One region of the Lentibacillus salinarum genome, then DNA from elsewhere that is predicted to be linked to it. Evidence: riboswitches for the same ligand, from Rfam matches in the RefSeq annotation. Region 1 holds a riboswitch; each other region holds the start of a gene.
The links. A riboswitch is a leader RNA that binds a small molecule or an ion and turns the genes downstream of it on or off. The one in region 1 is predicted to bind S-adenosylmethionine.

Region 1 (8,184 bases):
ACGATGGTTGCCGTCGATACAGAAGGAAATCCAAAATCAGTTCCTTCTATTATACCTGAAACAAAGGAAGAAAAGCGGCTGTATGATACCGCCCCGTCTAGGAAAGCTCACCGGCAAAACCGTTCAGCTCTAAGATGATTTTGATATACTTCCAACATTGCCCCAAGCATTACTTGATTATGCCTTACGCAATCAAGAATTGTTTTATTACATAAGACGGCAACTGTTGAGATTATAAAGATTGTATGCTCTTTGGACCCAATCTGGATCATGCCAGCGTAAGGTAAGCCGAGGCCAACCAATAATTTTGGGCTCGGCTTTTTTATGTGCTTCGATTATATGCGTCAGCGAATCAGAACAATTAAAAAGGCCAACATCCTCTGTGAATTGATTGGAAACGCTTGCTGACCTAATCTTATCAGTATTAATATGTTTGTTCATCCTCCTCTGAATTTCTCTAGCTTGTTTTATTTTTTTCTCATTTCAATCATGTTAGGCTGATCAACCGTACTTTTATCATGTGCTCAGTTAATAAATTGTTCACGCTCTTTTTCATCGTCAAATTTAATATCCATAGGAGTAACGTCTGCTACTTTTGGCATTTTTATTCGTCCCCCTTCGCAGCATAAACTCACCTCCATTAGAGTCTATGCTTAATTCTAGTTTAATTATACCTACATTTACCCTTTTTTCAATCATTCATGTTGAGGGAGTCAAGTTTTTGCAATAAGTTTCTCCCAACCTTTGTAATCGCAATCCCTATCCGACATCATTCACAAGCACTGATTCCTTACATCATCCGGATGAATCTTCTTTTCTTCCAATTCAATTAATGCGATAACTTCCAGCAAAGCATAGGCGGCATCTTTTCTGGTATATGCCTAGTTACCTTACCCACTCACTTAATTCAACTCCTTAATTCGTTATAACGGACATGGTTTAGAATTTTCCTCTATCCATGCCCGTTTTAATTTCTCTTATGATTTCAGCGAACGCAAAGACTTAAACTCCTATGCCGTTTCCCGGAAAATAAGACTCTTGAGATGACCGGATTCCTCATCATCTTTATTTAAATCTTCAATAACAGCCGATAATTCCACACGTACCCACCATTGCAGCGAAAAATTCGGGTGGAGCTGCGGAACCCTAAGGTCAATTCATCCCCGCGGTTTAACAAAGCGTGAACAGCTTGTACATATATGCCAGGGACATAACCAAGCTGCAGACCATCTTGCGTTTTTATGCTAATAGCAAAAAGATCCACCTCATTGTCATGATCCAACTCTGCTATTAGTCGATCTCCTATATGGACAATGTCAGTCCAGTTATCAGGAACGTTACTTAAATTGGTCCTCCCCAATTAATTAAGACACTAATGATTAAGGCGACCCAAGATATACAGATTGCTGTCATGACGAACGGAAAAATATACCGAATCCATCTTCCATAAGGCACCCTACATAATCCAAGCATTGCCATTAACCCACCTAATGTAGGTGAAAATATATTTGTAAGACCATCACCAATTTGGAACGCTAAAATTGTCGTTTGCCGTGTAATGTCTAACATATCACCAACAGGAACCATAATGGGTAACGTCACGGCTGCTTGACCACTGCCACTTGGAATCAAAATATTAATAATCGACTGGGATATTGTCATGAATACAGCAGCCAGCGTTGTTGGTAAATGTTCTAGTACCGAGACAAGACCATGAGCAACGGTATCGCTGATATTTCCATGGTTCATCACGACTTGAGTGGCCATGGCAACACCAATCAGAATAGCTGCTAATGCACTCGGTTCAAGTGCTTTCGCAAATACATGAGCGATTTGACTAGCATTCATTCTTGCAATAATCCCACAGACAATGCCTATCATAAGGTATATCGCGGCAACTTCATTGATATACCAACCTTGTGTAAAAATGCCAAATAGCATAACAATAATCCCTGCGATAAACACAAGTAACATGGCAATATCCTTTTTTCTCATGTGATAGGAACCAAGTGGTTTACTAAGTGTCATGTCTGAGGTATCAATGTCATAAGCAAGGCTTTTATCCCGGTTCCTTAAAATCTTTTTAAAATATCTAACGTTAAAATAAGCTAATACAGATAACGTAACAACCACTAAGATACTTCTAAAAAGCCATCCTGAGAAAAGTTGCATTTCCGCTATCCTATGCCCGACACCTACCGTATAAGGATTGAACGGAGAAAGGCCAAATCCTACTAGCACACCGCCTATGGCAATACCCGCACCGAGCATGGCATCTCCACCTATTGCAACACTTAATAAAACTGCAATTGGAACAAGCGCGATATTATTTTCAAGGCCAATAAATATCCCGAAAAATCCGTAAACAAATGTCATAATAACATCAACAAGAAAACGCCTTTTAATACCAACTTTACGAACGAATGTCCCAACTGTATTTTCAAGCATCCCCGTTTTTTCTAACAGTCCAAACATCATGGCCGCGGCAAATGTGACAAAGACGATATCTGACATTTCTTGAAACCCTTCAGGAATCGCAGTAAATAAATCCATAATGCCTACAGGACTGTTCTCTATGTATTCAAATGACCCAGGAATGGTTCGAGTTGTATCATTAACGGTTTCCCTTTCATAAGATCCAGCCGGAATAATATACGTCAAAATAGCTGCGGCAACAACAATATAAAATAATAATGCCAATGGATGTGGAATGCGATCCAGCCATTTTTTACGTTTCTTTTCATTCTGCATCGTTAGTCTCCCTTGATGTTAAGTTTAATCAATACGTCTATTGCTTAATAGTAATGCCTGTTCTTATATGTGCCATTGAATACAGACTCATTTCGCCCGCAACAAATAACGTCCTTCAGCTCATATTGCCGCTATTTCTGAAAGGTTTTGAAATATTGCTTTGATTTTTATTCTGTATCATTGATGTTATCCTCCTTGTCGTTTAGCTGGCCTCATAAATTTATAAATCGATACAAAAATAGCCTCTTTCAATGGGAAAGAGGCTAAACATCTATTCGCCTTATCTCCCAGAATAAAAAACTAGTTATTCTGCAGGAATTGGCACCTTTCCTTCTCATAAGGAGGTTGCCGGACGTCATCGGGCCTGTCCCTCAATCACTCTTGATAAGCATAAATTAAAAAATATGAAGTTACATTAATGTTGAAACGATTATATATTTGGAAGACTTTTTTGTCAACGATTTTTGTCGGGTAGTCAGCTATGAAGAGTAAATTTCTTTATTAAACCGTTTATTATCAGTAGCGTTGCATAAATATTATCTAAATTTGTCAAGCATTCCCCTACAATGAACTAAATCAATAATATTGGGAATTGTGCAAATTAAGGCTTTAAAATCCATAAAAAAGCCTTATAATGGGAACAGGTAGCTCTGTCCAAATCCCATTATAAGGAGACAACTTATGGACAAGTATACCACAAAATCCACAATTAATAAATTATTCGAGGTTCTTGATGAACAGAAATTCTTAAATGTGATCAACGTTTCGAACATTGACCACTACATAAAGAAGCTGGCAGCCTACAAATTTCTGGAACTGTTGATTATTGCACAGTTAAATGAGGCTGAAAGTTTAAGAGATCTTTCAAAACAACTCAAGGATAATCAGGGCGTTCAACAGGCGATTGAAATGGATACCATCAGCACTTCGCAGCTTTCCCGGAAACAGTGCGATCTTCCACCGTTCGAAAAGGTATTTAGACACTTGGTGTTTGAAGTACAGGCGCAAATGAAAAATAAATCTATTGTACGCGACATTGGGAAACTGCTGGTCATTGATTCATCCACTGTGTCGATGAGTTTAAGCCAGTATCCCCTGGGCGACGTTTCGAAAAACAAAATCAGGCGTGCGGCTGCACATGCGCGTAGTCATCACAAAAGATATAACCATGCCTGATAAAGCTGTTATGCTGCCTGCCAAACACGCGGATCGCACTCAAATGAATGAATTAGTCGATATCGATTCAGACGCCATCCATTTGTTTGACCGGGGCTATAATGATTACAAACAATTTGATGAACTCTGCTGGAAAAACGTCCGTTTCATCACAAGAATCAAGAAAAACGCAAAAATCGAAGTTGTCTCGGAACAGGAACCGGACACGGAACATAACATTTTTCTTGATCAGAAGGTGTATTTGGACAATGCGCAAAATAGAACGAAAATGGACTATCCATTGCGTCTCATTAAAACGAAAGACAGCGAGGGCAATGTGGTCATCATTATCACCAATTGTTTCGATTTAACGGCTAAGGAAATTGGTGATCTATACCGCTATCGTTGGAAAATCGAGACGTTCTTTAAGTGGGTGAAACAGCACTTAAAAGTCAAAACATTCTATGGCAAAAGTGAAAATGCCGTCTATACCCAAATTTGGATCGCGTTAATTACATATTGCTTACAAGTGTTATTACAGTTGAAATTCAATCATGAAGGGTCGGTGCTGGAAATCAAACGAACGCTCAAAACCCTTTTATTCCAGCCATTGGACGAATTTTTACGGTCTTTTTTCCGAAAGCCAACCCGAACATCAAAAGGCCGTCAAAATTACAATTGAGAAGAAGAATTCCAATTCCTTGTAAGTCAATTGAAGAAGGCGAGGTGAGCCATCTTAACGACCTGACATACGATCCAATATTTCTTTAATATTAACTGGAAAATTGTGGATAAGCTACCATTCATATTCCTTTTGACTTTTTTATTTTTGACCGAAATGATTATACTAAATATTACAAATAATACATTTTATGGAAGTCATTGACTGTTTGACAAAGTAGAAAATGTTTTTATGCAACACTAATGATGCTGAATATAATCAGTAAGCTGATAAAAGTTAAATGCAAAATTTTGATCCACGATTCTGAAAATAGGAAGGACTCCTGCCGCCGGATTGTTTGACTATTGGGTTTGTCCTCGCCATTTTTATTAATTGTCCTGCATGATCGAAATCAGAGTTATTGTCCATTGTTCCAGTTGATCCAGTTTTTGAACTAAAAGAAATTGTTCCGCCTCGACGGCCCCATTGGGATTAGTGATGGAATCCCGTGCAAAGTCAAGAAAGAAGGATTTTTATTAATTTATCCCGTATTTTCAAGTTCTTACGAATTGAAATTGCCCGAAGTCCTTCGTCCCCTAATTCAAGGATATCCCCCCGGATGTAGACAATATCGCATCAAATAACGCGAGGCCTTACCGAACAGTTTGGAAAAGGACTGAATGTGCTTACGCTTCCCATCAACCCAATACTCTTCCCCTGGTACTCTCGGAAAATATGATCAACATAAACACGAATTCGGTTTTGTACAGCACTCTCTTCCTGTACCAGTTCACGGCGCGCACGTGTCAATGTCTGAAGCTTATGGATATTACCCGAGGATAACCCGCTTGATGTCCCCCGATTATGCATAATGGATTGCACAATCGCCATCAGATCAAGATTATCTATTTTAGAACAGTTCAACAGGTCCTGTCGTTCCTGTGCTGTAGTCGCTGAATTTAATATTCGGACATGATAACCTTCCCCCTTACAGGCCGCTGGTGGTGGACTTCTTTCGTTTTCTTCCGGAGCATGTCGATGAGGCGATGGCGGATGGTGTAGTTGAAGTAGGTTCCGAGCTGGCTTTTGTTCGGGTCGTATTTCTTGTAAGCTATCCACATAGCATAGATGCCTTCCACGTAATATTCCCTCTGCCCGTCATGAATACCGAGCTTATGCATATGATAGTGGATTCGCCGTTCATTCTGCTTGAAAATCTCTTCAAACGATTGTCTATATTTGTCATGCATGTGTTCACCTCCTTAATTTGATTCTTGAATGTTCAGTAGGCCTCAAAGAACCACAGAGGCAACGCCTGGCACACGGCGGTTTCTGCGGCATGATATAGCGAGCTCGCATGGTTATGGCCCGAGATCCCGTGAACCCACCGGCCCATGATCCTGCTTTCCCGCCCATATCGCGCCCGCACTCGCCCGATGACCACTCTTCAGCACATGCCGAGCAACATCGCGCCCATACCACCCCACCAGCGCCCCTCAAAAAAAGAAACATTCTCACCCCTTATTCAGGCAAGAATGTTTCTATCATAATTAAAGCGGATATTTTATTTTAAGAATTCCACAGCAAACGAGCTCATTGCGGTAATCCCAGCCGGTATAGCCTTTTCATCGAAAATAATCCCAGGATTGTGCAACGAACGTGTCGATTGTTCTTGATCATTCTTCGTACCGATCCTGAACAACATACCATCCACATGTTCTAGATAAAATGAAAAATCTTCGCCACCCAAGGATGGTTCAGGAAGATAAACCAGGTTATCATCGCCGAGTTCTTTTCTCACCGCTGTATCCATAATATCAACCAAGCTTTCATCATTAATAACAGGCGGACTTCCAAGGTGAAACGTTACTTCTGCTTGGGTATCATGTGCTTTGGCTATGTTTTCACTAATCTCTGCAATATTGTTTTTAATATGATTTCTTACTTCGGGATCCAATGATCTGACGGTTCCAGACAGTCTAACTTCACTGGCCATAATATTATTGGCTTCACCCCCATGTATCTGCCCTAACGTGACAACTGCCGAATCGAGAGGGGAGATACGACGCGAGATAATCGATTGCAAACCGCTTACGATTTGGCCTGCAACGGGAATCGGGTCTATACTTTTATGAGGGTGAGCGGCGTGTCCTCCTGAGCCATCGACTCGGATATCAAATGCATCAGTTGCCGCCATAATCGGCCCTTTCCGCACGCCAATTTTTCCAGCATCGACTTGAGGCCACGTATGCAAGCAAATAATCTTGTCCACTTTTGGCTCAGCATCCAAAACACCCTGATCAATAACATAATTAGCTCCCTGCATAACTTCTTCACCAGGTTGAAAAATAAATTTAATATTTCCATTCAGTTGATCCCGCTTTTTATCCAACACCAGCGCCGTACCAAGCAGGACTGAAGTGTGCAAATCATGGCCGCAAGCGTGCATGACGCCCTCTTTATCTGAGGAAAACGCCAACCCTGTTGCTTCTTTAATTGGCAGGGCATCCATATCACCTCTTAGGCCAAGGGTAGGACCCTCCCCTTTCCCTCTCAGTACACCGACGACCCCGGTATCCCCTTTTAGCTTTTGCAAATCGATAGCCGTATCTTTCAGGACGTCCATTACTAGATTAGTTGTATTGTATTCTTTCATGCTCAGTTCCGGGTTTTTATGGAGATGTCTCCTGATTTTTACCATTTCTGTCTGTATCTCTTCTGTCATCTCATCTATCCGCAATCCAATGTCCTCCTTGCTTTCATACAAATTTGGAGGTCGACTAACCTGTTTAGTTAGTCGACCCTTGTAATAAAAAACTATTCCAGATCTTGTTGACCCATCTCTACAACTTTATTATACGTTTCTTCGCCCCAGATTTTAGTACCTAATTCGTCTCTTACAGATTGCGTTGCTTCTCTAAAGGCTTCGATATCCGGGTCTACGAACGTTACGCCTTCTTCTTCCATCTCCGCCTTCATTTCTTCTGCATTTTCTTTCAATTTTTCCTGTGCATGAGCTTGCCCTTCTTCTGCAGCGCTCAGCAAAATGTCCTGATAGTCACTTGGCAGGCTTTGGAAAAATTCTTCATTTATAGTTACGAACGCTGGTTTATACATATGGTTTGTATTAATAACATAATCCTGAACTTCATGGAAACCAGCAGAATAGATTGTTTCCAGCGGGTTTTCCTGTCCTTCTACTACACCATTTTGTAAGCCACTATAGACTTCACCGAAATCCATTGGAGTAGGATTGGCACCTAGCGCTTCAAACGTTTGTACATAATAATCAACTGCCGGCGCTCTAATTTTCATTCCTGCCATATCTTCAGGCTTTGTTATTTTAACGTTGGAGGAAACGACACGCGGTCCACGCGGCAGAGTGCCGATTGTACGCACGCCTTGTTCATTAATCAATTGGTCGTTCCATTCTTGTCCGATATCAGATTGAAGGACTGCTGTCCAATGGGCGTTCGAATCCATTAAATAGGGCAGCGCCAGATATTCAATTTCGTCCATCCCAGGGTCACCACTCGACATCATTTCGATTGTGCCCAGCTTCACCTGCTCCATTTGTTCAACAGTTGAACCAAGCTGATTTCCCGGATGCAATTCAA
Region 2 (8,184 bases), on a different contig from region 1:
CCATCGCTTCCATATTTGAATAATCGCTTTGTTCACTTTCGCCGGAAGATCCTTGTATAGAAGCCATCGCCTGATCGCCTTCCTCTGTTTCACGGGCGCCTTCTCCCATCAGGCTTGACCGCGTTCCCTGTTCCAGTTCAAACTGCATGAAATTTTGGTTGCGGTCTGCGTTTTCGTTTTCGCTATGCCAGGTGGAAAAATCCTGGTTAAACGTGTCGCTTGTCTCCTCACTGACGTCTTCTGCCAAACTATCATTGGCGAGTGGGTCGGTGCGTGTTAGTTCATCAAAGGCAGTATCTTTCGTATATTCGGCCAGATTGGTTATTGGAAAAATAAAATATGCATGTGTCATGTCACGGTAATCATTTTCCAGCCGGAAGACGATTTGTTCTGTAAGCCGGGTCACATCGATTGTCTGGTTAGCTTCAAACAGCTGGAACAATAATGGTTTCAGTGCTTCCAGCTGATCGGTCTGACGTCCATTTGCCTGTGGAAAGGAAGGGTCCGGCGTATCGGATTCAATCAGCAGATAGATTAGGCAATACAGCTCATCAAGCGAAAGACTGCGTGTCATATTTGCTTCCAGCTGCTGGGTGAAAAATTGCCTTAAATAATCCCGTCGAATGGTGAATAAATTGGTCGTACCGGGACGTTCTCGTTTCACGATTTCTTCCAGCCGGATATTTTCAAATAAGGTGAATAATTGGCTGGCGAACTTTGGCAGAGCCGACTCAGAAATGGCTTCGTGAAATTCTTTCATGGCCGGAATATCGGAATGATTTAGTGTCCCAATTGTCCTAAGCAGAATGTCCGTCTTGAGCCCGGCTTCACGGGCTGTTGCGTTGCCGATTCCCCAATTGGCACTTGCCGTTATTTTAAAATTGTCGTTATCAATGGCTGATCCATAGGCATAGTCGAACATTAAATCAGGAATGCCTGACAGCACAGTGGCCAAATCCTGCAGCTGCTGAAACAGCCGGGTATCGACATTGGTTTCGCGAAATCGGAACATGGCGATTCTCCTATTCAAATGATGTTGAGCTGTATTGGTTAGTCAAAAAGCGTCTCGGCCATGGTAAGCACAAATTCTTTTTCCCGATCTTCATCCAGCTTGTCGGCAATCGCCCGGCGAATCGCCCGTTTTGGTGGAATGAGCGCCGTTAAATCACAGGCATCCAGCAACGCACGGATGGATGCTGCATCTTCTGCGAGTTTGCCTTGGGCGACCGCCTGAATGAGATCACCGGAAAGACGGACGAACAAATCAATCGTGCGCGCGTCCTCCAGCCGGCTTGTGTCCTGAATCAACTGTTTCAATTGGTCCCCCTGCAAATAGGGGATATCAATGACGACGAAACGGTTTTTCAATGCTTCGTTGAGCGGTACCGTTCCGACATACCCTTCATTAATCGCGGCAACGACACCGAAGCCCTCCTCGGCCATCATAATTTCCTCGGTAAACGGGTTGGTGATTGTCCGGCGGTAGTCCAGCACGCCGTTAATGAGCGGCAATGTTTCAGGTTTTGCCATATTGATTTCATCAATGTAAAGAAATGTTCCATGCTTCATTGCGTTCGTGACAGGTCCGGGAACAAATTCGATGACTTGTTTGTCACCTTCATAGGCGAGTGTTTTGAACCCCATCAGACTTTCGGCATCGAGGTCAACCGAACAGTTTACATTGAACATCGGCTGGTTAAATAAGCTGGAAAGCGTCTCGGCAAAGCGTGTTTTGCCTGAACCGGTCGGCCCTTTCAGTAGCACATTTTTCCCCATACTTAAAGCTGTGACAGCATCGATCAGCAAATCCTCTTCGGGCGGGACATAACCACCTTCACGAATGAGATTGCTGAAATCATGGTCATCGTTTGTGTTACGGTTATGTTCGATTAAATGCCTGATTGATTCAGGTAGATGGTTATACTGTGTCATAGGTGTACTCCTTTCAATGGTTATTGTAACCTTTGTGGAGAAGGGATGAAAGTTTAAGGCACGACCCCTGTGTACGACCTCAAACGGACGTGTCCACATTTGATGAGCGATTATAAAAAAGCGCCGCTCAAAATTTAACTATCCGGTTATAGTGATGATCATAATGCGTCTGCGATTGGAAAACCCTAAGGATGACAAAAAAGGAGGAAGGTCGAATGTCAGAGGAAAATAAAAATCGTAACAAGGATAAGAACACGCAGAACAATCATAACCGGTTTAACAAGCAAAAGCCTGATCCTGACGTGGAATTTGCCAAGGACAGGGAGTTTCTAAACCTGGACAATAAGCGGAACAAACGGCATCGTAAGGACAAGTGACGTATTCCGGATTGTTTTGAATGCAAAAGCTGCCGGCCTGATGACCGGCAGCATGCATGATTATCTTTCCCAGTAGTCCCGCTGAAAGATACCCATCATGATGGCATCCTCATAGGCTCCGTTAATGAAAAAATGCTGCGCTAATTCCCCTTCAACCCGGAAACCCAACTTTTCGTATATATGACCCGCCTTTTCATTCGTTTTGGCGACAAGCAAATACAGTTTATGCAAATTAAGCACGGAAAAGGCATAGTCCATGGCCAGTTTGGTGGCAGAACCAGCGTAACCGTTTCCTTGGTGACTGGGATCTATTATAATGGCAAATTCCGCGTGACGGTGTCTTGGATCAATGTCAAACAGCCCGACATAGCCAAGCGGTTCATGACCGTCAGTCAAAATGAATTCCCGGTTCCGTTCGTTGTCATAACATTTGTCAAAGCTTTCTTTCAGTTTTTCCATCGACATATACGATTCACTGAACCAATAATGCATTACATCGGCGTTGTTGAATAGCTTGTGTAAAAATGTTAAATCATCTTTTTCCAAAGCGCGCAGTTTTATCGTCGTGGTCATATTGTGTCGTCTCCTCATGGTTTTTTTGTCATGATTATCTTGCATGTAACGGGCAGGCGGGCCGGCAAAAACCCGGGCGTCTTATCGCATTGTCGACCTGGCAGTCCTGTGCGTCGTAAGCCCACACTTCACGTTAGCGAGACGAGGCGAAACCTGGAAGGATAAGTAGGGATCCCGGTTGATATGCCGCGTCTCCGGTTGAAAGTTGCCTCGCTCCGGTTGATGTTTCGCGTTCACGGTCGATAGTTGTCCCGCTCCGGTCGATGTTCCGCGTTTCCGGTTGAAAGCCGTGCCGCTCCGGTTGATGTTTCGCGTCTCCGGTCGATAGCTGTGCCGCTCCGGTCGATGTTTCGCGTCTCCGGTCGATAGCTGTGCCGCACCGGTTGATGTTCCGCGTTCACGGTCGATAGTTGTCCCGCTCCGGTCGATGTTCCGCGTTTCCGGTTGAAAGCCGCTCCCCACCGGTTGATGTTCCGCGTTCACCGGTTGAAAGCTGTGCCGCACCGGTTGATGCTTCGCGTTCTCCGGTTGAAAGCCGCCTCGCTCCGGTTGATATTCCGCGTTTACCGGTTGAAAGCCGCCTCGCTCCGGTCGATAGCTGTGCCGCTCCGGTTGAAAGCCGCTCCCCACCGGTTCATGTTGACTGACGTGTCACTTTATCCTATCAGAAAATCCGGTGGCCGTCATGGGATGGTTGCCGACGTCATACCGTTCGTACGCCGTCCGGTGGCAGATGCCGTTCATATTATGGGCGATGCCTATGCCGGAAAATAAAGATGGATTGAAGGCGCCATTTGTGTGACCGAGAACTTGTTGCAGGAATCGTTAACGCCCATAGCCGGACCGTCTGGATAAAGACTATGATTCAGGTCTGTAACAAAACATTGATACAGTTCCGTGTAACGGCTTGATAAAGACGCGAAATTTCAGTTTTCTTTTTGGAAACGTTTTGTAGTATAATAGAATCACCCAAAATGAATGCACTTACATTTAAAGATTTTCCTATATTAAGCTTGAAGGAGTTTTTAACATGGCAAATGTGGCACGGGATTTTTTCATTGGACTATCAAATAATCAATTTTTGAATACCCGGGCGAAAAAATGGGGCTTTTTCCTCGGGGCAGATAAATTTGTTGCCGGTACGACTATTCAAAGTGTTATGAAAGCGGTTAAGGAATTGAATGCCCGTGGGATCAGTTGCACGCTTGATAATTTGGGCGAGTTTGTTTCCGATAAAACAGAAGCCAGTCAGGCCAAAGATAAAATTATCACGCTTTTAGAAGCGATTCACCAGGAAAATGTCGATTGCCACTTATCGGTCAAATTAACCCAGCTGGGAATGGATATCGACCAGAATTATTGCATGGTGAATATAAGGGAGGTTCTTGACGCTGCGAACAAATATGGTATTTTCGTCAACATTGATATGGAAGATTATGCCCATTATGAGCAGACGTTAGACATTCTGAGCGTGCTCCGTCGGGATTATGACAATGTTGGAACGGTTATCCAGTCATATCTCTTCCGGGCAGAAGATGATCTGCAGGATTTGCAGGATGTGCGGATCCGGCTTGTGAAAGGCGCATACAAGGAAAGTGCCGAGGTGGCCTATCCGGATAAGCAGGCTATCGACCGTAACTTTGTGACGCTGGCGAAACAGCGGCTGTTGGGCAGTGCGTTCACGTCGATTGCCACCCATGATCACCATATTATCGATGAATTGAAAGCGTTTGTGGCGGAAAATCATCTTGATAACGACCAGTTTGAATTCCAGATGCTTTATGGTTTCCGCAATGACCTTCAGCAAAAACTTGCAAATGAAGGATATCATTTCTGCACGTATATTCCGTTCGGCGATGACTGGTTCGGCTACTTCATGCGCCGGCTTGCCGAACGTCCGCAGAACATGAATTTAATCGTGAAAGACGTGTTTTATACTGAAGATAACAAGTTGAAAAAAGGCCCGGTTGTCAGTGGCGCAGCTGTCATTTCCGCGCTCGCTTTCTGGCGTCTTAAAGTAAATCGTAATAAGAAAACGAATGACTGAAAACGAAACATGGCAGGGTCAAACATCCTATAACGAAACAAAAAAGCGTTCCCAATGCCCAAGCGTTGCCGGGAACGCTTTTTTGATCTACCTTATTTCGCCACGGCCGCCAACCCATGCTCAAGATCCAGAATTAAATCATCTGCATGCTCAATTCCGACGGACAGTCTGATCAATTCATTGGTGAGGCCATAGGAATGACGTACCGCCTCCGGAATATCAGCATGTGTCTGGGTGGCCGGATAGGTGATTAGACTTTCCACACCGCCAAGACTTTCCGCAAAAGTGAACAGGTTCAAAGCCTTGAGAAACGGCTCGACATACGTTTCATCGTTCAAGTAAAAACTCAGCATGCCGCCTTTCCCCGGATACAGCACCTGGTTCACAAGTGGTTGGGATTCAAGAAATGCCTTGACGCATTTGGCATTATATTCGTGCTGGCGCATGCGGAGCGGCAGTGTTTTCATGCCGCGCATCAGAAGCCAGCAGTCAAATGGGGCAAGCGTTGACCCTGTTGAATTGTGGATATAAGCCAGTTCTTCACACAATTTATTGCCTTTAGCCACGACCGCACCGGCCAGTACATCATTGTGTCCCGCTAAATACTTGGTGGCACTGTGGATGACGATATCCGCACCTTCGTTGATCGGCTGCTGGAGAAAAGGGGTGTAAACCGTATTATCCACGATGAAAAGCAAGTTATGCTCCTTGGCAATGCGCGAAACAGCCGCCATATCGATGTTCGTCATGAGCGGGTTCGTCGGTGTTTCGATAAAGATCGCTTTTGTGTTGTCCTGGATATAGTCAGCCAGCTTATCTGCATCCTGACCGTTCCAATACGAAAATTGGAATCCCTGTTTTTCCTCAAGCATGGCAAAATAGCGGTAGGATCCGCCATATACATCCCGGCAAGTCACGATATGATCCCCAGCAGCAAGCAGGGAAAAGACAAGTTGAATGGCACTCATCCCAGAGCTGGTAGCAAATGCCCGGTCACCATGTTCGCTTCGTGCCATGGCATCTTCAAGGACATCCCGGGTTGGATTACCGGTCCGTGTATAGTCATAGCCATTCCCGTGACCGATCTTTTCATGCCGGTAGGAAGTCGATAAATAGATCGGTGTGCTGACAGCTTTTAATGGTTCCGTTTTATGGTTGCCGATTTGGGCAAACGTGGTGTCTTGTTCGAATGGATGATGAGACATATGTATCGCTCCTCTGGAAGATTTATTGTTTTCAAAATTAATACCCTCTCCTAGATAAGAAGAGGGTATCATCATATAAACCATCATCTCCTTATCTTCTAAGCCTGACGCTTACTGGAATTGGCACAGTACTGTGATAAGTCTGTTGCCGAGGTTTCGTGGGGCCAGTCCCTCCACCTCTCTGGATAAGAATATCGTTTTTTTATGAAATTGGATAATAATTATTAATTTACAGCGGATATTCATTTCTGTCAAATATTTTTAAGGGTAGTAACTGGTTCATGAAAACTTTTTGAATATTTACATTTGCTATGGACTGGCTTAAAATGGATATTGAGGTGATTTGCATGGGCGTTGTAACCGTAGATTTTGATGGAACCCTCTATCAAGGTAATTCGTTTAAAGTTATGTTCCAGACGGCCAATCAATCGTTTGGCTTAAAGCAGTGGACTGTTGTCGCTAGCGGAGTTGTTAAGGCAGCGGCGGCCGGTGTGGTCAAAGGTAAAAATGCGTTCAGACTTGCGTTTTTCAGTGCATTTGCGCGGTCATTTAAAGGCATGGCTGAAGCAGAACTTGATACATTTTTCCACCGATTGGTTGATATTGGCAAGCAGGACGCCCATCACGATTTGATACATAAAATCCGCGATCATGAACGGCAGGGCGATCACATCATTGTTCTGTCCGGTGCACTGCAGCCATTTTTAAAAGCCTTTACACAAGAGTTGGCGCTGGATGTCCATATTATCAGCACCGAATTGGCGTTTGACGAAAATGGGGTATGTACCGGTAACATCGGCTCGATTATTAACGGTGATGAAAAAGTAAACCATGTTCAGGCTTGGATCAACCAGCAGATGCGGCTCGGCAACCTGACCGAAGAAGAAGCGGGTGAAACGTGGGCATATGCCGACAGTGAGAGTGATGTGCCATTGTTTCAATTCGTCAAGCATCCGATTGTCGTTAACCCGGATGATGGGATGAAGAAAATCGCTGTGCAACAGGGCTGGCCGGTGTTTGGGTGAAAATAGCTGATTTTGGTTAATGGATAGAAACAAAGGACGCTTTCAGATGAAGCATCAATACGTGTTAATGAGGCAGGAATTTTCTTGATTTGAGGAAAATTCCTGCCATAAGGGTGTTTTTGGCCATTAAAATGGCGGCTATAAATGTGAAAATGAGAGAGATTACTAAATAGTCCCTGCCATTTGCGGGAACACTGTCTAAGACAAACCAAACCATACCATATCCACAAAGGTGAAGTCTGCCATGGATGTTAGAGTTGTATTAACCTACACAACACCTAAAGGAACAGAAACCGTTTTTTGGTCGGACGAGATGCCAGCTGCTAAAGCGCTTTTGTTGGCCGAAGATCTGGAGAAAACCGGCCGTGCGAAGCAACTGAGATTTATTGATAAATATGATAGCAACTGGACAATGAAAGAACTGAAGAAACAAATGGAAGTCATTCAAACTGAACCTCATGAGGTGACGGTTTATTTTGATGGCGGCTTTGATCGGGAAACGAAAAGGTCCGGACTGGGCTGTGTCATATATTATGAACAGAACGGTAAGTCGTGGCGCCTGCGCAAAAACGCGCTGGTCGAGGAGCTGGAGACCAATAATGAAGCGGAATATGCGGCACTGCATCTGGCCATCCAGGAGTTACTGCTGCTTGAAGTCCATCATCAAGCGGTTACCTTTTCCGGTGATTCTCAGGTGGTGATTAACCAGTTAAAAGGTGAATGGCCGTGTTATGAACAGGTATTGAATCAGTGGGCTGACCGGATTGAAGATGAACTTGATCAGGCAGGCATTGACCCGGAATATGTGGCTATTTCACGAAAACATAATCAGGAAGCAGACCGGCTGGCGTCGCAAGCTTTAAAAGGTGTTGACGTTACAAGTACGCGTGAGGTGTAACACCCGTGGTTTGCTGTCGTGGATTTGGAACGACGTTTCGTGCTGCAGATACCATAAATCGCGATTCGCGCGGCAGTTCTGTCATTTCGCGCAACATCCCATCATTTTCGCACGGTAACGCATGCAA
Region 3 (8,184 bases), on a different contig from region 1:
AATGATTATAGGTGTGATCGTTTTGATCAGTGTGTACGTTTTTTACAAAGAACTGCTAGTCACCTCATTTGATCCGACAATGGCAAAAGCATATGGTCTGCCGAATAATGTCATTCACTACTTCCTAATGACGTTGCTGACGATGGTAACAGTCGCATCCTTGCAGACAGTAGGCATCATATTAGTGGTTGCGATGCTGATAACACCTGCTGCGACAGCTTATTTAATCACGAACCGGCTTTCAACGATGATATTTTTATCAGCCGGTTTTGGGGTGATTGCTTCTGTGGTCGGATTATACATCAGTTATAAAGCGAACCTTGCCTCAGGCGCGACGATTGTGTTGGTAGCAACGCTTTTATTTGGTATTACGTTCATCGTATCACCCAAACATGGTGTGTTGTGGAAAGCGTGGCGTTCACGCCGGAAACGATTATCCTATTAACAATCAGGAGGGGAATTTATGAGGAAAATAGTATTTATTATACTGGTGCTTACATTTGTTGTTCTGGCAGGCTGTTCAGAGGAAAATCAGGCTAAAAGTGATGCAGAAGGAGGAGACGAAAGCCTGGATATTGTAACAACTTATTCAATTGTTTATGATATTGTCAAAAATGTCGCCGGCGAGCATGCCGACGTACAGAATCTGGCACCAATCGGATCCGACCCGCACCAGTATGATCCGTTGCCCGAGGATGTTCAGGCGGTGACAGATGCAGATGCCGTGTTCTACAATGGATTGAATCTGGAAGCAGGCAATTCATGGTTTGAAAAAATGATCCAAACGGCAGGTAAAGACGGCGAAGATGATCCTGTCTTCCGTATTAGTGAAGGGGTGGAGCCTAAATTGCTTCAATCCGGCGGGCATAAAGGCGATGAAGACCCACACGCATGGCTGGATGTCCAAAACGGTATTAGGTATGCCCAAAATGCACGGGATGCTTTAATAAAAATTGATCCTGATAATGAAGAAGCCTATAAGAATAATACTGCTGCATACATTGAAAAACTTGAAAAACTGGATGAAAAAATTAAACAAAAGATAGCGGAAATTCCGGAAGATAAACGGTACTTAGTGACCAGTGAAGGTGCGTTCAAGTATTTTTCCGCAGCATATGATTTTGAAGCAGCCTACATTTGGGAAATTAACGATGAAAATGAAGGGACACCGGATCAAATTAAGTCGGTCGTGGATTTGATTGAAGAAAAAGCTGTACCCGCATTGTTTGTCGAAACAAGTGTGGATCCACGCAGTATGGAAACCGTGTCAGATGAAACCGGGGTGCCGATTGCCGGGGAAATATTCACCGATTCTCTGGGAAAACCGGGTGAAGAAGGGGACACGTATGTAGAAATGTTGGAATGGAACGCGGATATGATTGTCGAAGGATTAACAAATTAAGGTGTTCAGCTGACAAGTCTCGGGTCTGGATGGTTTGCTGGGAGGCTGTTATGTTGAGTTTATTGCCTATAATATGTGTGAAATACCTCTTTTTAGTCAGCGTTCAAAAAAGGCTAGAAAGGATCGGTCGGCTAAGGTTCAACGTCCTGTCGCCCTAACGCAGGCATTGAAAACGGGTAGCTGACCTCGCCGACAATTGGCATAACGGTTCTTTTCTGTTAAAATTAGTTGCACGGAAGCAGTAGGAGGACGTACGTATGCCAAAAGGAAATGGGAAAGCAATCGCACAAAATAAAAAAGCGCGGCATGATTTTTTTATAGAAGAGACATATGAGGCAGGCCTTGTGCTGCAGGGAACCGAGATTAAATCGATTCGTGCCGGCCGTATCAATTTGAAGGATTCGCACGCACGGATTGATCGCCGCGGTGAAGTGCAATTGGTCAATATGCATATTGCACCGTATGAGCAGGGAAATCGGTTCAATCATGATCCGACCCGTTCGCGCAAATTACTGCTGCATCGAAAAGAGATCGATAAACTGGTCGGCTTGATCCAGCAAAAAGGCTATTCGCTTGTACCGCTGAAGGTTTACATCAAAAACGGTGTGGCCAAAGTGTTGATCGGTGTCGGTAAAGGAAAAAAGAAATATGACAAACGGGAAGATCTGAAGCGGAAGCAAATGAAGCGTGACGCGGATCGTGCCGCGAAGGAAAGCTTGCAGTAGACCGCCAACCCTTGACTTTCAAAGGATTTCTGTTATAATAAAAATTGTCGTTATAACAAGTAAATGAATAGTGCTCGTTCTATCCGGGCGTATTCTCCCATCTTTTTCATGGGGACGTTACGGATTCGACAGGGATAGATTGAGCTCAGACTGCGCGTCGAGGTTACGGCTCGTAAAACGTTATTGCCTAAATATAACTGGCGAAGAAAACAATTCACCAGCTTTAGCAGCTGCCTAAGCACTGCCTAAAGCGATCCTTCCTGCTATCGCTCGTGTAGCAGATTGAAGGGTCTCAAATCAAGCGGGCTATTCTGTCGTCCACCGTCTGAGGATGATGGCAGAATCCAATCAGACTAGCTGCCGGGAAGCCTGTTGGCAGGCTGAGCGGTAAGCGAATGATAATATGTCAACTATGCGTGTAGATGTCTGAGTGGCGATATCTCTGGACGTGGGTTCGATTCCCACCGTCTCCACCAATACATATGTTGGTGGTTTTTTATTTATTACCTTTGGACATAAATCAACGTATATTCGGCGATCCCCAACGTTATAATAGAAATAATCGCGGGACCCGAAGCATATTAGCACTCGTTTCTTACATATTTTTACGATACGGGGGAGAGGGAAGTGATTCTCTCCGCAGTTTCTCAGGCTTTCTCTGTTTAAGAAAGAGTTCTTTTCTTTTTCCGTCTTGTTAAAAATGACGGCTGTTAAGTTAATTACAGCAACAATAAGCCTAAGAAATCGGTCAATAACAATTGACAGAAAATGTGGAAAAGTGTATAGTTAATTAAAGTTAACATTTATATCAAAATTTTTCTTATCCAGAGAGGTGGAGGGACTGGCCCTATGAAACCTCGGCAACAGGCTGTTTAAGTACTGTGCCAATTCCAGAAGCGAAGGCTTGGAGATAAGAAGAGTAAACAGCCATGGTGCCAAACCTCTTCTTTATCAAGAAGAGGTTTTATTTTTTGCATATAAATTGCAAGTGGCGCACAAAAAATCTTAAGGAGGAGAGTCGCATGAAACGCAGCTTGGAAGAGAGGCTGAAAGACGGAACAGTCATCGCTGGGGAAGGTTATTTATTTGAACTGGAACGAAGAGGGTATTTGCAAGCAGGATCCTTTGTACCAGAAGTAGCATTGGATAATCCAGAAGCACTTAAACAAACGTACCGTGATTACATGAATGCAGGTTCAGATGTGGTGTTAGCATTTACATACAACGCCCATAGAGAAAAAATGCGTATCATTGGCAAGGAAGATTTATTGGAACCACTGAACAGGAACGCAATACGCCTGGCAAAAGAAGTCGCAAACGAGCATCCAATTGAAGCGGCATTGGTAGCAGGTAACATATCAAACACGAACATTTTTGATCCAGAAGATTCTAAGTCAAAAGAGCAAGTTAGAAACATGTTTTCTGAAATGGTGAGATGGTGCAAGGAAGAAGGCGTCGATTTTATTAATGGTGAAACGTTTTATTATCATGAAGAAGCAGTCGTAGCATTGGAAGAAATTCAAAACCACGGATTACCAGCTGTCATTACATTAGGATTAATGGGTGAAAGTGTTTTAAGGGATGGGTACACGGTAGAGGAATCGTGTCAAATTCTTTCCGAAAAAGGCGCGTTAGTTGTCGGGATGAATTGTTTCCGCGGCCCGGATACAATGCAGCCATACCTTGCTGACATACGTAAACATGTGGATGGCTATGTAGGTGGGTTACCAATTCCATATCGAACAACGGAAGAGAATCCGACATTTTTCAATTTACCTGATGGTGGATGCAGCTGTCATTTACCTTTAGAAACAACTTTTCCGACTGCTTTAGACCCGCTTTATCATAATCGTTATGAATTAGCGGAATGGGCAAAGAAAGCCAAAGACATTGGCATAAACTATATTGGATTATGTTGTGGCGCTTCACCAGCGATGTTGCGGGAGGTTGCAGAAGCTGCCGGAGTTGAAACGATAAACTCTAAATACGCCCCTGATATGGAAAAACACTTTTTGTTTGGTAAAGACAAAACACTTAAGGAACATAACGTAAACTATCGATTAAAAGCCTGATCAACGTGAACATTTGCACGTCTTGAACCAACCGCATCTGCCGAACTTAATGAAAATGTTTGGAAGGGTGGATTATCCCTGTTTTTCTGAAAAAACGGGGTATAATCTGCCCTTTTTGTAAGATAAGCAAGCATAAAATGTTGGACGACGTTTTCAATCCCGAAATCGGCTAAATCGCTAATTTCTTCCAAACTGACTTCTGACCTCTGCATCTGAAAAGACGCGTCAGCGTTTTTTCATACGCGTTCGTGGTGAGTATCGCTGTCATACAAGGGCACAATTTTATACTTTTTCTCAAATAGCATATCGATTAAATGAAAGTTGATCATTAATGGCTACGTTTACATGGCATTTTGTGTTCAAAAATAATTATGGTATGATTTGCTTTGTTAAAAACGGAAACGACTTTTGTTAGCACAAAAGTTACTATACAACACCATGAAACAATTAAGAGGTGCTAAATTGAAATTACAGGAAATAAAACAAGAATGGTTTGGAAATATACGGGGAGAAGTGTTGGCGGGAATAGTCGTAGTATAATGGAACCATTGATGTCGTTTATGTGGTCGATGGCCAAACATCGAAAACGGATGTCTTGCACCATGATAATAAATATGAAATTGAGCATAAACGGAAAGAAAAGATTAAGTCCGTTCAGGATCAAATTCGGCAATTCGATATAGATTTTAAAGTCCATATACTGCACGGAGAGCCGGGACCTACGATAGTTGACTTTGCTAATTCAAATGATTTTGATTGTATTGTTATTGGAAGTCGTGGACTAAATAACCTGCAAACGATGATATTGGGTAGTGTTAGTCACAAGGTTGCTAAACGAGCAGATTGTCCAGTTCTCATTGTAAAATAAATTCATATAAAATAAGAAGGAACAACGCATTTTTATTTAATGTGTTGTTCCTTCTTTTCTTATAAACATTGTAAATAATGGAAAAAATCTGCCGCTATCCGGTAAACCGAATGGGGATTGTTCCCACGTATCGTTAACCCAGTGCGACATCGAGAATCATCATAATGGCAAATCCGAACATGACGCTCATGGAAGCGAGGTCTTTATTACCATTCTCTTGTGAACCTGGAATGACCTCTTCGGCTACAACAAAAATCATCGCGCCGGCCGCAAAACTGAGTGCGTATGGCAAAATCGGCTGAATGACCGTAACAGACAGTGCCCCGATAATACCGGCGATTGGTTCAACCATTCCTGACGCCTGACCATAGTTGAAGCTTTTTCCACGTGACATGCCCTCACGCCGCAGCGGCATTGATACAGCGAGCCCTTCAGGGAAGTTCTGAATCCCTATACCAATGGCCAATGCAACAGCACCTGCAAGTGATGCTGACGGCAAGTCTGCAGCAATTGCACCAAATGCGACACCCACGGCAAGCCCTTCTGGTATATTATGCAGTGTGATGGCCAACACAAGCAATGTACTGCGCTTTTTTCGCTCGGGATTGATGCCTTCTGCTTCATTAAATGATGATGTTGGATGAAGGTGCGGGAGTAATTTATCAGCCGCCCATAAAAAGATACCGCCAAGCAGAAAACCAACTGCAGCCGGGACCCAAACTGGTACAATTCCGCCTTCAGCCATATCCAGCGCCGGAGCAAGAAGCGACCAAAAGCTCGCAGCAATCATAACGCCCCCGGCAAAGCCCAGCATACTATCCATCAGTCGCTGGTTAAATTTTTTTGTGGTAAATACCAATGAAGCACCCAGTGCCGTCATTCCCCAAGTGAAGATAGTGGCGATTGCTGCCTGTATCACAGGATCAAGCGCGAGAAAATAATCAAACACAGCTGATACTCCTCTCTTTTATCAGTATCGATTCATTACTGACTAGAATATGATTTGGTACGAAAAAAATTGCTCAATTAATTCATGTTTTTTTGATAGGTACCTAAGTGTTTCCCAAGGTAAACATTTCTCAATTATATTAATAGCATAATGCGGATAATGGGTGATGTCAACTGATTCTTATTTTGCCCTGACTGTGACTGGATTTGTATTTAAAATGACCGGCACAACCAAAGAAAATAACTGCTGTGTTATAATATAGGTAGTCTGTATTTCTTTCTGGCGGGTGTCAAGATGAAAAATGACAAATTCAATAGCACACATATAAAAAGCCAATTCGGTACTTATGAAACAAATCAAATAGCGCGTTCTGTCCATAGACATCTTTCCCATTCGAGCAGCGGCCGATCAAAAGCAGATGTCATCAATGAGCGTAACAGCAAAAAAGCAGATGCGGTTGCCCGTACGTTTTATCAGGACTACCAGCAAGTCCGGAACGACCTGTTTGCACATTTACAGGCACAAAACAGCGATCTGAATGCATATGTCATTTTGGAAAAAACGCAGAAAGTTCTTGAGCGCATTGTAATGGTTTGTTTTTGTGAAGATCATGGCTTACTATCACATAATGGGTGCCGAGAAGCTATTCAAGCTGCCAGACAGCCCGTAGACCCGAACGGTACAAAAGCATGGCATCGGTTGAATCGTGTTTTTGATTTTCTTTATCACAAAAATTTGGAATTGGCTGCCGGAACATCTTATCTGACAACAGATCATGTTTTGGATCAATTGACTGTTCGGGATGCCATTTTTCCGTCAATTGAGAAGTTAACTGGTTATGACTATGCAGCTGAGCTCGATGTGAGCGTATTGGGTCATATGTTTGAACAATCCATCCATGACATGGAATACATAAAAACGGAACTGCTGGGTCACAGATCGGAACCTGAGCGTGGAATACGAAATCAAAACGGGATATTTTACACATCTTCAGGTGTTGCTGAACAATTACTGGAAGAAACATTGTACAGCTGGATTGAAGACAGGAGAGCAGAAATAGTAAAGCGTTTATCCGGAGATGGTCAAGGCACGCTTCAGGAAGCCGTATCGACCGGCTATGAAAAAATGCAGCTGACGGTTAACCAGAAAATGACACTTTACCGTGAATTGCGACAGCAACTTAATTCGGTAACCATATTGGACCCGGCTGCGGGCAGTGGTGCATTGCTTAACAGTGCGTTTGACAGGCTCGTTTTGGAACGCGAAAAGCTAACGCAAAAACTGGCAAAACTTCAGGAAGGGCAAGTGGCCTCCAGCCATGACAACTGGCAAATTCTGCATCGTAACTTGTATGGTGTCGATTTGCATGAAGAAAGTATTGGGATCGCCAGGCTTTCGTTATGGCTTAAAAGCGGTCATAAATATGACGAATGGACCTCACTTCAAGACAATCTGAAAACGGGGAATTCGATCATTGATCAATCGGATGTGTCGGACAAGGCTTTTAACTGGCATGAAGCGTTTCCGGCCATTATGAATGACGGTGGGTTTGATATCATTATCGCCAATCCACCATATGTTTTTACTAGGGATGAGGGACTCATACAGAAGGAGAAAAGCTATTTCAAAAGCCGTTATCATTTGTCAGCCTATCAGCTCAATACCTATTTACTATTCATTGAACGTTCCTACGAATTATTGAAAGAAGGCGGTTGGCTTGGTTTTATTGTTCCCAACAACTGGCTGACAATTGATTCATGCCGGAAAATGCGTCGTTTTCTGCTGCAGCATACCGGCAATCTAAAGATTATCAATATGCATGGTCGCATGTTTGCGGATGCGGCTATTGATACGTGTTTACTTATTTTCCAAAAAACGGCGCCGACAACTGTCAAACTGGGTGAATATATCAATGAACGGCTGGAAATCGTGGCGGAAGTTGAACCGGAACAGCTGCTGAATGAACAAAGCATCATCAATATATCGCTCATGAAAAATGAACGGGTTCACGAGGTTATGAATCGAATTGAAGCAGGTCATTTCAAATTGGCATCGGTTGCAACAGTGAAATCAGGTTTGCTTGCTTATGAAGTCGGGCGGGGAAATCCGGCACAGACGAGGAACATGAAAGAAAACAGGATATATCACAGTGCCCGGCCATTGGATGA
Region 4 (8,184 bases), on a different contig from region 1:
TTGTTGAATTGTCTCTTTTGCTGAACCCTCTTGACTTGTGCCGATTGCCGTTAAGGCCAGCGCGTCCTGTTCGTGGGCGGCTTGAACGAGTTGTTCTGTCTTAGTCAGTGTTGTCCCCGGCACACTGCCAATTGATGGTAGAAGAATCACGTCAGCGCCCGCCTGAGCGAATTCCGTTACGACATCTTTGCTCACGATACCGCTGCCAGCTTCGTTTCTCACTCCAGCTCCATGCATTTTTCCAGCAATAATCATGACGTCATCCCGAAAAATGTCTTTTGCCTGCCTGATTGATTTCAATATCGCCGTATTTGTCACACCTGTCTTCGGATTACCGGTCAAGCAGACAATATCAACACCCAATTCTCTCGCCTTTTCCAGCGATTCAGAAGCAGCGGTACGCCCTGTCGGTAGATTAGCCAATGTCTCCGCATTATCCGCATCAGGATCAACCGGTTCCAAATTAATCCCGACAGGACGGCCGATCAACTTTTTCAGTTCCGTTATCGCATTTTTCGAATCATTCATGGAAAGCCCTTCGATGTATGGCTGATCAACATCAAATAAATTCAGCAAAATCAGATCAGCTCCAAAAGCAGCCGCATACTCTGCATTTGTCAGCCCGGGATAAAGCGGCGTTGATGCACAAACCACTTCAGATAACATCACCCTGCCTTCCGAAGCATCAATCGCTTGCCTTAACTGCCGGCCATCCATGTCATTGAAGTCAGATGCGGCGCAGTTCAACAATCGTTTCATATGCTTTACGCCCTCCTTGTGATTTCCCTTCCTATTCCTATAATCGTTCAAAAATCCCGAAAAGGGGCACCGGATAAAATTTTTATATTTACGCCCCCAGAACGCGTTGGAAAACGATTATATATATAGGAAGGTTCTTATGTTTTATGTCCCAACCTTTCTATCTTACTTTCATCATTAAAAGCATATTCAATAAGTGCCAATAGAAAAGCTGCTGCCATTTCCGTTGAAAGCGGGACAGTGACACTTGTTATAAATTCATCAACCGTAAATAATGTCAGCCATTCAATTAACGTATCGATAGTTATATACGCTAACGACGATTATCATCCATTCTTTCATAATTTACTAAAAAGTTCTACCTCCCTTTTAGTAGGAAGCGGCCATTGTGACATAATGTTTTAGGTGATACATTATCCCTAAGAGATGATAACAGTCATTTGGAGGTAACAATCGTGATCAAGAATTGGCTTAACGAATCAAACAATACTGTTGTGTTTACCGGAGCCGGCATGTCAACAGAAAGTGGATTGCCTGATTTCCGCTCGGCCAACCAAGGATTATGGAAACAAAAAGATCCAAGCAAAATTGCCAGTACTGATGCATTAAATCATAATGTTGAAGAATTTATCGACTTTTACCGGACGCGTGTGCTCAGTGTAAAAGATTACAAACCGCATAAAGGACATCATATTTTAGCCGACTGGGAAAAACAAAACCGCATCCAAACCATTATTACCCAAAATGTTGATGGTTTTCACCAGAAGGCAGGTAGTCAAAACGTCGCTGAACTGCATGGCACATTAACAAAACTGCACTGCCAGTCATGCGGCAAGGAATACAACAGTGATGAATATGTCAATCAGGAATATTATTGTGGTTGCGGCGGCATTTTGCGGCCTTCCATCGTCTTATTCGGGGAAACACTGCCACAGGACGCTTTCCAGTTTGCCCTGTCTGAAGCGGAGAAAGCCGACTTGTTCATTGTGCTGGGATCGTCATTAAGCGTGACACCGGCCAATCAATTCCCGCTGATCGCCAAGAACAATGGTGCCCGGCTGGTGATCGTCAACAAGGAGCCAACCGAGCTCGATATGTATGCAGACCAGGTCATTCACGGACGAGATATCGGTGCGGTTTTAGAAGAATGGAATCACTGATGACAATACGGCAGTCCACCACTAAAAGCATCGCTGCCACACATTTTTATACTCAGGTTGCTCTTTGAAGCATGGACCGGTCACGTTCTGCAACTGATTTTTGGCCAGTGAGCCCCATGGTCAAATCCATATCGACAAGCAAATTTTGCAGCACTTGCTGAAGGGCGTTATTGTCTAATTGTCTGCTGGAAATCCGGCATGTCATGATGATTCGTGTCTGGTTAACCGCTTCATCATCTGATCATATGTCGTATTTTGTAATGTTTTGACTTTGTTTGCAGAAATGGTTGCATTTTATTTCAGGCGTGCCATAATAGGTTTTGTGCGTTTTGAGCCAAACGTCCTAAATCTTTACATAGTTCGAAAGGAAGATTGATCGCAATGCATATTTTGGAACCAGAGCCAACCCGACAGAATTTAAAAAAGGCTATCTCCTTTAAACGAAAAGAAATGATTAACCTGGGGATGAAATACGGCTTGACGGATAAAAGAACAATAAAGTGTAGTCAGCAGCTGGACAACCTGCTGAACTTGCATAAAACCAGAAAACGTTACGATCTGACGGGATGAGCATGATCCTTTTAATGACGTGACTTCCGACCAGATATGATTTAATGATACCAGGTTTTGACTTTATCAAGATCATTTAAAAAATGCTCAACTTCTTCCTGGTTTAAACGAACAAGAATTTGATCATATAATGTCAGAACCTGACCATCATCCTCATGTTTATGTTTATGTAGATAATCGGTCAGGGCATGCAATTGCTTCTTATTAAGAATTGACGCTGTGGAAAGATGCTTCACTTTCCGGAGCAAAAACGCATTTGCAGATTCATCGAACTCGCCGGAAATAATATGCCCATCCAATTGCATGATTTCACCTCCATAACGTATGACATGTTAATAATTTGCCCCAAATCACCGGTATTATAAGTGATCGGTTGCATCAAAAATTTTGCCCCTCTAAACAATCGTTATGGCCGCGCGCGATACCCCCCTAGTCAATTGCTTTTTCCTGATGCTGTTTCCCGTAAAGATGCTTCTGTCGTTTTCCGCTGTTTCCTGTCGTCAGCATGACCCCAGTAATAACCGCCAGAGCACCAGCCACTTTCATCATCGTGATCGCTTCGTCCAGCCATAACCAGGCCCCGACCATCGTCACAATCGGCAGGAAGTTCAGAAATACCGAAGCTTGTGAAGCACCCAGTACGCCAACAGCACGGTTATAAAAGATTAAAGCAATGAACGAGGGAAACAGACCGAGATAAGCGATCCCCGCTACGTTCGCTGGCTCGATCAATAGCGATGGGACGCCAGCAACGAGCCATTCAACCGCGACAATCGGCAAAAGCACGATAATGGAAATGCCGCTCATCACAAAAAGTGCCCCGAATTGCGGGAATAAGGACATATATTGTTTAACCAAAATCGAATAGACCGCCCATGATCCGACGGCGCCGATCATAATACTATCACCGATATTCCAGTTCATACCGGCGATCGAAAAAATCCGGCCATCCAGCACCACCCAAACAGCACCGAAAAGCGATAACAGAACCCCGACTATTTGGCTATTTCGGAGCCGTTCTTTTAAAAGAAACGCGCTCAACCCGACAGTCGCGACAGGAATAACCGTTTCCAGCACCGAAACGTTTGTGGACGTTGTAAACTGCAATGCACCATATATGAACGTATTAAAAAACGTGATCCCTGTCAGTGTCATAAGCAAAAAAGGCTTTTTATATTCCCTGAATTTATCCCGATAAGCCCACGCACTGCGAAGGCCAAATGGCAGCATCACCAAAAACGCGACCACCAAACGGAAAAACGCAATCGTAAACGGCGGGAGCTCATTAATCGCCCTTCCGGTTAAAATGTTACCGGCATAAAACACAACAACGAACAACATCATGATATAAGCATTGACCATGAAATCCTCCTCTTGAAAAGATAGCAACCCATCCCAAAGCTGCATTTAATGACTCAGGCGTTTTAAAGAGCCAGTTGAAAATAGGGCCGTTTCCTCTGATATTCCCCGCTACTAATTCACTTAGTCCCAAGCTATTCCGGCCACTTTGTCCGATAGTCCAATTTTTAAACGCTTCTTCCAATTTAACAGAAAAGAACAACAACTGCACCCAAGCTTCCTGCATCTAGTCGTTTATTATCACCTTCGTTTGAAGTCAGGTAACATATAAACTTTTTAACATGATAAACTTGACGCTAAGTTTTGAAAATTCCTCCTTGACATTCAAGCATAGCAGGTGTATTGTATGTATTAATATCATAACTGAATAAAAAACGTTCTTATCTAGAGAGGTGGAGGGACTGGCCCTTCGAAGCCTCAGCATCGGTCTGTGACTGTGCTAATTCCAGAAAGCGTTGGACGCTAAAGATAAGAAGAGTGAACTATGTGAACCCAAGCCTCTTCTTATCAGAAGGGGCTTTTTTAGTTTCACAATCGTTTTGATTCAGTTAAATTTAAAGGGAGGTGGGGAATATGTGTAACACATTAATTGAGGCAGTCAACGTGTTAAAGGAAAAAGAATGGATCGACCTGACGCATGCGTTCGGGCCGGACTCCCCTCATTTTTCCGCATTTGATCCGGCAGAGTTCAAGACGTTATTCGATCATGATGACGGGTTCTTTGCCCAGCAATTCACTTTCCCGGGACAATATGGAACACATATTGATGCGCCCATTCATTTTGTACCTGGGGATAAGCGTTATGTGCATGAGCTGGAGCTGCAGGAACTGGTGTTGCCGCTGGTTGTCATTGATAAATCAAAAGAAGCCGCCGAAAACCCTGATTTTACACTTGACTTGGACGATGTTCTGGCATTTGAAAAAGAGCACGGTGACATTGAGCCAGGTTCATTTGTTGCACTAAGGACTGACTGGAGCAAAAACTGGCCGGATCAGGAAGCTTTTGACAACGAGGACGATGAAGGGAATAGCCATGTGCCAGGCTGGTCCGTTGAAGCATTGCAGTTTTTATTCGAACAGCGCCACATCAAAGCTATCGGCCACGAAACATTTGATACCGATTCAGCCATTAATTTCCAGAAAAACGGCGCACTTGTAGCCGAATATTACGTGCTTGATCAGGATACGTTTCAGGTGGAAGTGATGACGAACCTTGATAAAGTCCCGGCAAAAGGCGCCGTAATATTTAATATCGTACCAAAAGCAAAAGGTGCAACCGGATTTCCGGTACGATCATTTGCCATTTTACCTTAACTGTAAGAAAAACGCTGATGCGTCTTTTCAGATACTAGCGGTCAGATGTCAGATTGGAAGACATCCCGAGTTAGCTAATTAGTATTGAAAGCGTCGTCCAAAATTTATACTATCTTATCTTATAAGCAAAAACCTAAACAAACTATAATAGAAAGAGGGAATGAAAATGACCAAAGTAACCACAAAAGCACCATTCCGTGCAGACCAGGTCGGAAGCTTGCTGCGACCTGACCGGCTGCACGAAACAAGACGAGCGTTCAAGAAGGGTAGTATCTCTGCTGAACAGTTACGTGAAGTGGAAAATGACGAAATTAAACGTATTGTCGACAAACAGTTGGAAGTGGGTCTTCAGGCTGTAACCGATGGCGAGTTCCGCCGCACATTTTTCCATCTTGACTTCATGGAACATCTGAACGGGTTTGAAGGCTATGTCCCGGAACAAGGCTATGCGTTTAAGGGTGAGGAATCGGAAAAACGCAATGTCTGGAACTCAGGTGACATTTCGTTTAACCCGGACCATCCATTTTTGCAGGATGTGACGGATCTGATTGACATTGTTGACGGTCGAGCTGAGGTTAAATTCGCCATTCCGAGCCCGAATATGTTTTTTAATGACGGCATCCGGAATCCTGACATTTATCCGGACCTGGAAAAGTATGCAGACGATATCATCAAAACATACCAGGAGGCCATTCAAGCTTTTTATGATGCCGGATTGCGTTACCTGCAGCTGGATGATGTTTACATCGCCGGGCTGGCAGCCGACAGTGTGCCGTGGAATGAAGATCCAGGTGAGCAGCGCGACTATTTGATTGATTTGGCCGTCCGAGTGCTGAACGAAAGTCTGGCCCATAAACCGGACGAATTGACTGTCACAGTGCATTTATGCCGCGGTAACTACCGTTCCACATGGGCATTTGAAGGTGGTTATGACCGGATTGCGCCGAAGCTGTTTGCCAAAGGTAAGGTGGATGGATTTTTCTTGGAGTATGACGATGAGCGCTCCGGCAGCTTTAACCCGCTGACATTCATTCCGGAAGACGGCCCGCGTGTTGTTCTCGGTGTCATCACGTCCAAATCTGGTGATCTGGAGGACAAAGGTGAAGTCGTCACCCGTGTTCATGAGGCATCCCGATATGTATCGCTTGATCAATTATGCTTAAGCCCGCAGTGCGGATTCGCTTCGACACATCACGGGAACAAACTGACCGAACAACAGCAATGGGAAAAACTAAAATTGATCGTGGAATCAGCAAAACAAATCTGGGGATAGTCCAGAGACTGAAGATTAGAAGCCGGACAATCGCATCCGAGTCAACCGAGTTCCAATTTGAAAAACAGCTTGCAGAGGCTCTGCAAGCTGTTTTGATTGGTTCATGGTACATTATAGGGAAGTCGTACCATGAGGATGATGTGTCCTTACCGTTTCCGACCTTTTTTCCGTCTGTTACGCTCGTTCATTTGGATGACAATGCCCTGCACCACCCTTGTGTCATCATCAACTTTGCCTTCATTTTCCTCCTCACGCAACCCCCACATTTTTAGCAGGTAAAACAGGGCAAATGCGTAACTAAGCAGCTGGACAAATTTCAGTACCCCACCTGCAGCCTGCTGGTCGTAAACAGCTGTCAAGGCGGGCAGCAGCTCACCTGAGGCAGCTGCATAAGCTGTATACATCGGTTCTTGTACGACGAGCAGAAAAATCCCGATCGGCATGAGAAACAGCGCCATAAAAAATACATAGATAAGCCGCATGAAATAACTGTGATCGGCCACTTCCTCCGACGGCTGAATAACGACCCACCATGTGAGAAAAGCAAATGTCACCAACAGCACTTCATAAAAAAACTGCAGCAACATGCTCCCATGAATGACATTGAAAACTGACGGGATAAAAAACACCGAGATAAGTCCATTAAATGCGATTGCCATAGGCCATGGGTATTTGAACAGAAACCCGGCAATTTTAGACCGTCTATGGCGCCAGAAAAAGACGGTCAGAAACTGGGTCGGCAAACTCAGGATGAACAGCGGTACCGCAACAAAGGCCATAATGGACAGCTGCAGGATAAGTGCACTGACCAAATAATCATCGGCAATCACGGCAAAAGGCGACCCTTCCACCAGATAAAATAAACTGACCGCTGTAAAAAAATACCTCTTCTGCGTATTTGTCGCGTTGTAATGCGGTGATTTGATAATGGTGTTGATATACCAATAACAGAGCAGCAGAGCCGCCACCAGCGTAAGCGGACCCACGAGTTCATACCATGCATGATTGGCTAACAAAGAACTCATTCCGCATCACCACCATTCTATCGCCAAATGGCTGTTATTTCCTTCAGTTTACCAAACTATGCAGAAAATGCATAAAGCCAAGCTCAAAAACGTTCTTTCGGCAGTCAATGACAAGGGAGCCCCTTTCCAAAATCGCTGTGCCGTATTGCCCGCTTATCAACCTTTTCGATTGAGTATCAGCGTTTTCGTGCGTGTATCAGCGGGTTTCGTGCGTATATCAGCGTGCTTCGTGTGTGTATCAGCTGAAACCCGGACAGTGCCAGGGTGTCAGCTTTACTCACTCGATAATTTTCCCCGGATTAAGCATATCGTCCGGATCGAGTGCTTGCTTGATTTTGCGCATGACGTGGCGTGCTTCGCCGTGCTCGCGTTCCTGATATTTCTGTTTTCCGGTGCCAACACCGTGCTCACCGGTGCATGTCCCGCCGCGCTCAAGCGCATAGCTGACAATCCGCTCATTCAGCTGGTTTGCCCGGGCAATATCATCTGGATTTTCCGGGTCAAGCATTAACAAAATATGATAATTGCCGTCACCGACATGTCCGACGATACCACCAGCCAATCCGGACTCCGAAATGGCGATTCTCGCGTCTTTCACTGCACCTGCCAGTTCGGAAATCGGTACACAGACATCCGTCACCATCTGTTTTCTGCCTGGGTGATTATGAATAAACGCATACGCGGCGTTGTGCCGCGCTTCCCATAGCTTATTGCGCCCGGCGGT

Region 2: linked by a shared signal. The riboswitch ahead of ACFQ4A_RS12435 (aminotransferase class I/II-fold pyridoxal phosphate-dependent enzyme) and the one ahead of ACFQ4A_RS09695 (YfcC family protein) in region 1 are both predicted to bind S-adenosylmethionine.
Region 3: linked by a shared signal. The riboswitch ahead of ACFQ4A_RS12630 (homocysteine S-methyltransferase family protein) and the one ahead of ACFQ4A_RS09695 (YfcC family protein) in region 1 are both predicted to bind S-adenosylmethionine.
Region 4: linked by a shared signal. The riboswitch ahead of ACFQ4A_RS09090 (cyclase family protein) and the one ahead of ACFQ4A_RS09695 (YfcC family protein) in region 1 are both predicted to bind S-adenosylmethionine.

What each region holds. Positions count from the first base shown of each region.
Region 1 is NZ_JBHTNH010000020.1:90,096-98,279, forward strand. It holds gene ACFQ4A_RS09690 (acyl-CoA thioesterase) at 1-138, shown strand, start outside; gene ACFQ4A_RS09695 (YfcC family protein) at 1,342-2,751, opposite strand; SAM riboswitch class I at 3,029-3,142, opposite strand; gene ACFQ4A_RS09700 (DUF4372 domain-containing protein) at 3,433-3,927, shown strand; gene ACFQ4A_RS09705 (IS4 family transposase) at 3,890-4,588, shown strand; gene ACFQ4A_RS09710 (IS110 family transposase) at 5,204-5,533, opposite strand; gene ACFQ4A_RS09715 (sigma factor) at 5,527-5,817, opposite strand; gene ACFQ4A_RS09720 (M20 metallopeptidase family protein) at 6,132-7,307, opposite strand; gene ACFQ4A_RS09725 (TRAP transporter substrate-binding protein) at 7,385-8,184, opposite strand, start outside.
Region 2 is NZ_JBHTNH010000026.1:105,280-113,463, forward strand. It holds gene ACFQ4A_RS12400 (vWA domain-containing protein) at 1-1,012, opposite strand, end outside; gene ACFQ4A_RS12405 (ATP-binding protein) at 1,051-1,932, opposite strand; gene ACFQ4A_RS12410 (hypothetical protein) at 2,148-2,309, shown strand; gene ACFQ4A_RS12415 (GNAT family N-acetyltransferase) at 2,370-2,882, opposite strand; gene ACFQ4A_RS12420 (hypothetical protein) at 3,116-3,283, opposite strand; gene ACFQ4A_RS12425 (hypothetical protein) at 3,348-3,656, shown strand; gene ACFQ4A_RS12430 (proline dehydrogenase family protein) at 3,913-4,929, shown strand; gene ACFQ4A_RS12435 (aminotransferase class I/II-fold pyridoxal phosphate-dependent enzyme) at 5,022-6,134, opposite strand; SAM riboswitch class I at 6,223-6,326, opposite strand; gene ACFQ4A_RS12440 (HAD family hydrolase) at 6,482-7,159, shown strand; gene ACFQ4A_RS12445 (ribonuclease H family protein) at 7,404-8,057, shown strand.
Region 3 is NZ_JBHTNH010000027.1:17,930-26,113, forward strand. It holds gene ACFQ4A_RS12610 (metal ABC transporter permease) at 1-445, shown strand, start outside; gene ACFQ4A_RS12615 (metal ABC transporter substrate-binding protein) at 464-1,402, shown strand; gene smpB (SsrA-binding protein SmpB) at 1,660-2,127, shown strand; RNA gene ssrA (transfer-messenger RNA) at 2,238-2,603, shown strand; SAM riboswitch class I at 2,945-3,044, shown strand; gene ACFQ4A_RS12630 (homocysteine S-methyltransferase family protein) at 3,150-4,199, shown strand; gene ACFQ4A_RS12635 (universal stress protein) at 4,747-5,067, shown strand; gene ACFQ4A_RS12640 (ZIP family metal transporter) at 5,201-6,016, opposite strand; gene ACFQ4A_RS12645 (Eco57I restriction-modification methylase domain-containing protein) at 6,311-8,184, shown strand, end outside.
Region 4 is NZ_JBHTNH010000019.1:93,712-101,895, reverse strand. It holds gene ACFQ4A_RS09125 (DUF7916 family protein) at 1-759, opposite strand, end outside; gene ACFQ4A_RS09120 (YrvL family regulatory protein) at 897-1,067, opposite strand; gene ACFQ4A_RS09115 (NAD-dependent protein deacylase) at 1,215-1,919, shown strand; gene ACFQ4A_RS09110 (aspartyl-phosphate phosphatase Spo0E family protein) at 2,301-2,489, shown strand; gene ACFQ4A_RS09105 (hypothetical protein) at 2,531-2,794, opposite strand; gene ACFQ4A_RS09100 (DMT family transporter) at 2,919-3,851, opposite strand; gene ACFQ4A_RS09095 (hypothetical protein) at 3,799-4,074, opposite strand; SAM riboswitch class I at 4,226-4,323, shown strand; gene ACFQ4A_RS09090 (cyclase family protein) at 4,422-5,162, shown strand; gene ACFQ4A_RS09085 (5-methyltetrahydropteroyltriglutamate--homocysteine S-methyltransferase) at 5,329-6,435, shown strand; gene ACFQ4A_RS09080 (cytochrome c oxidase assembly protein) at 6,582-7,460, opposite strand; gene ACFQ4A_RS09075 (FAD-binding oxidoreductase) at 7,738-8,184, opposite strand, start outside.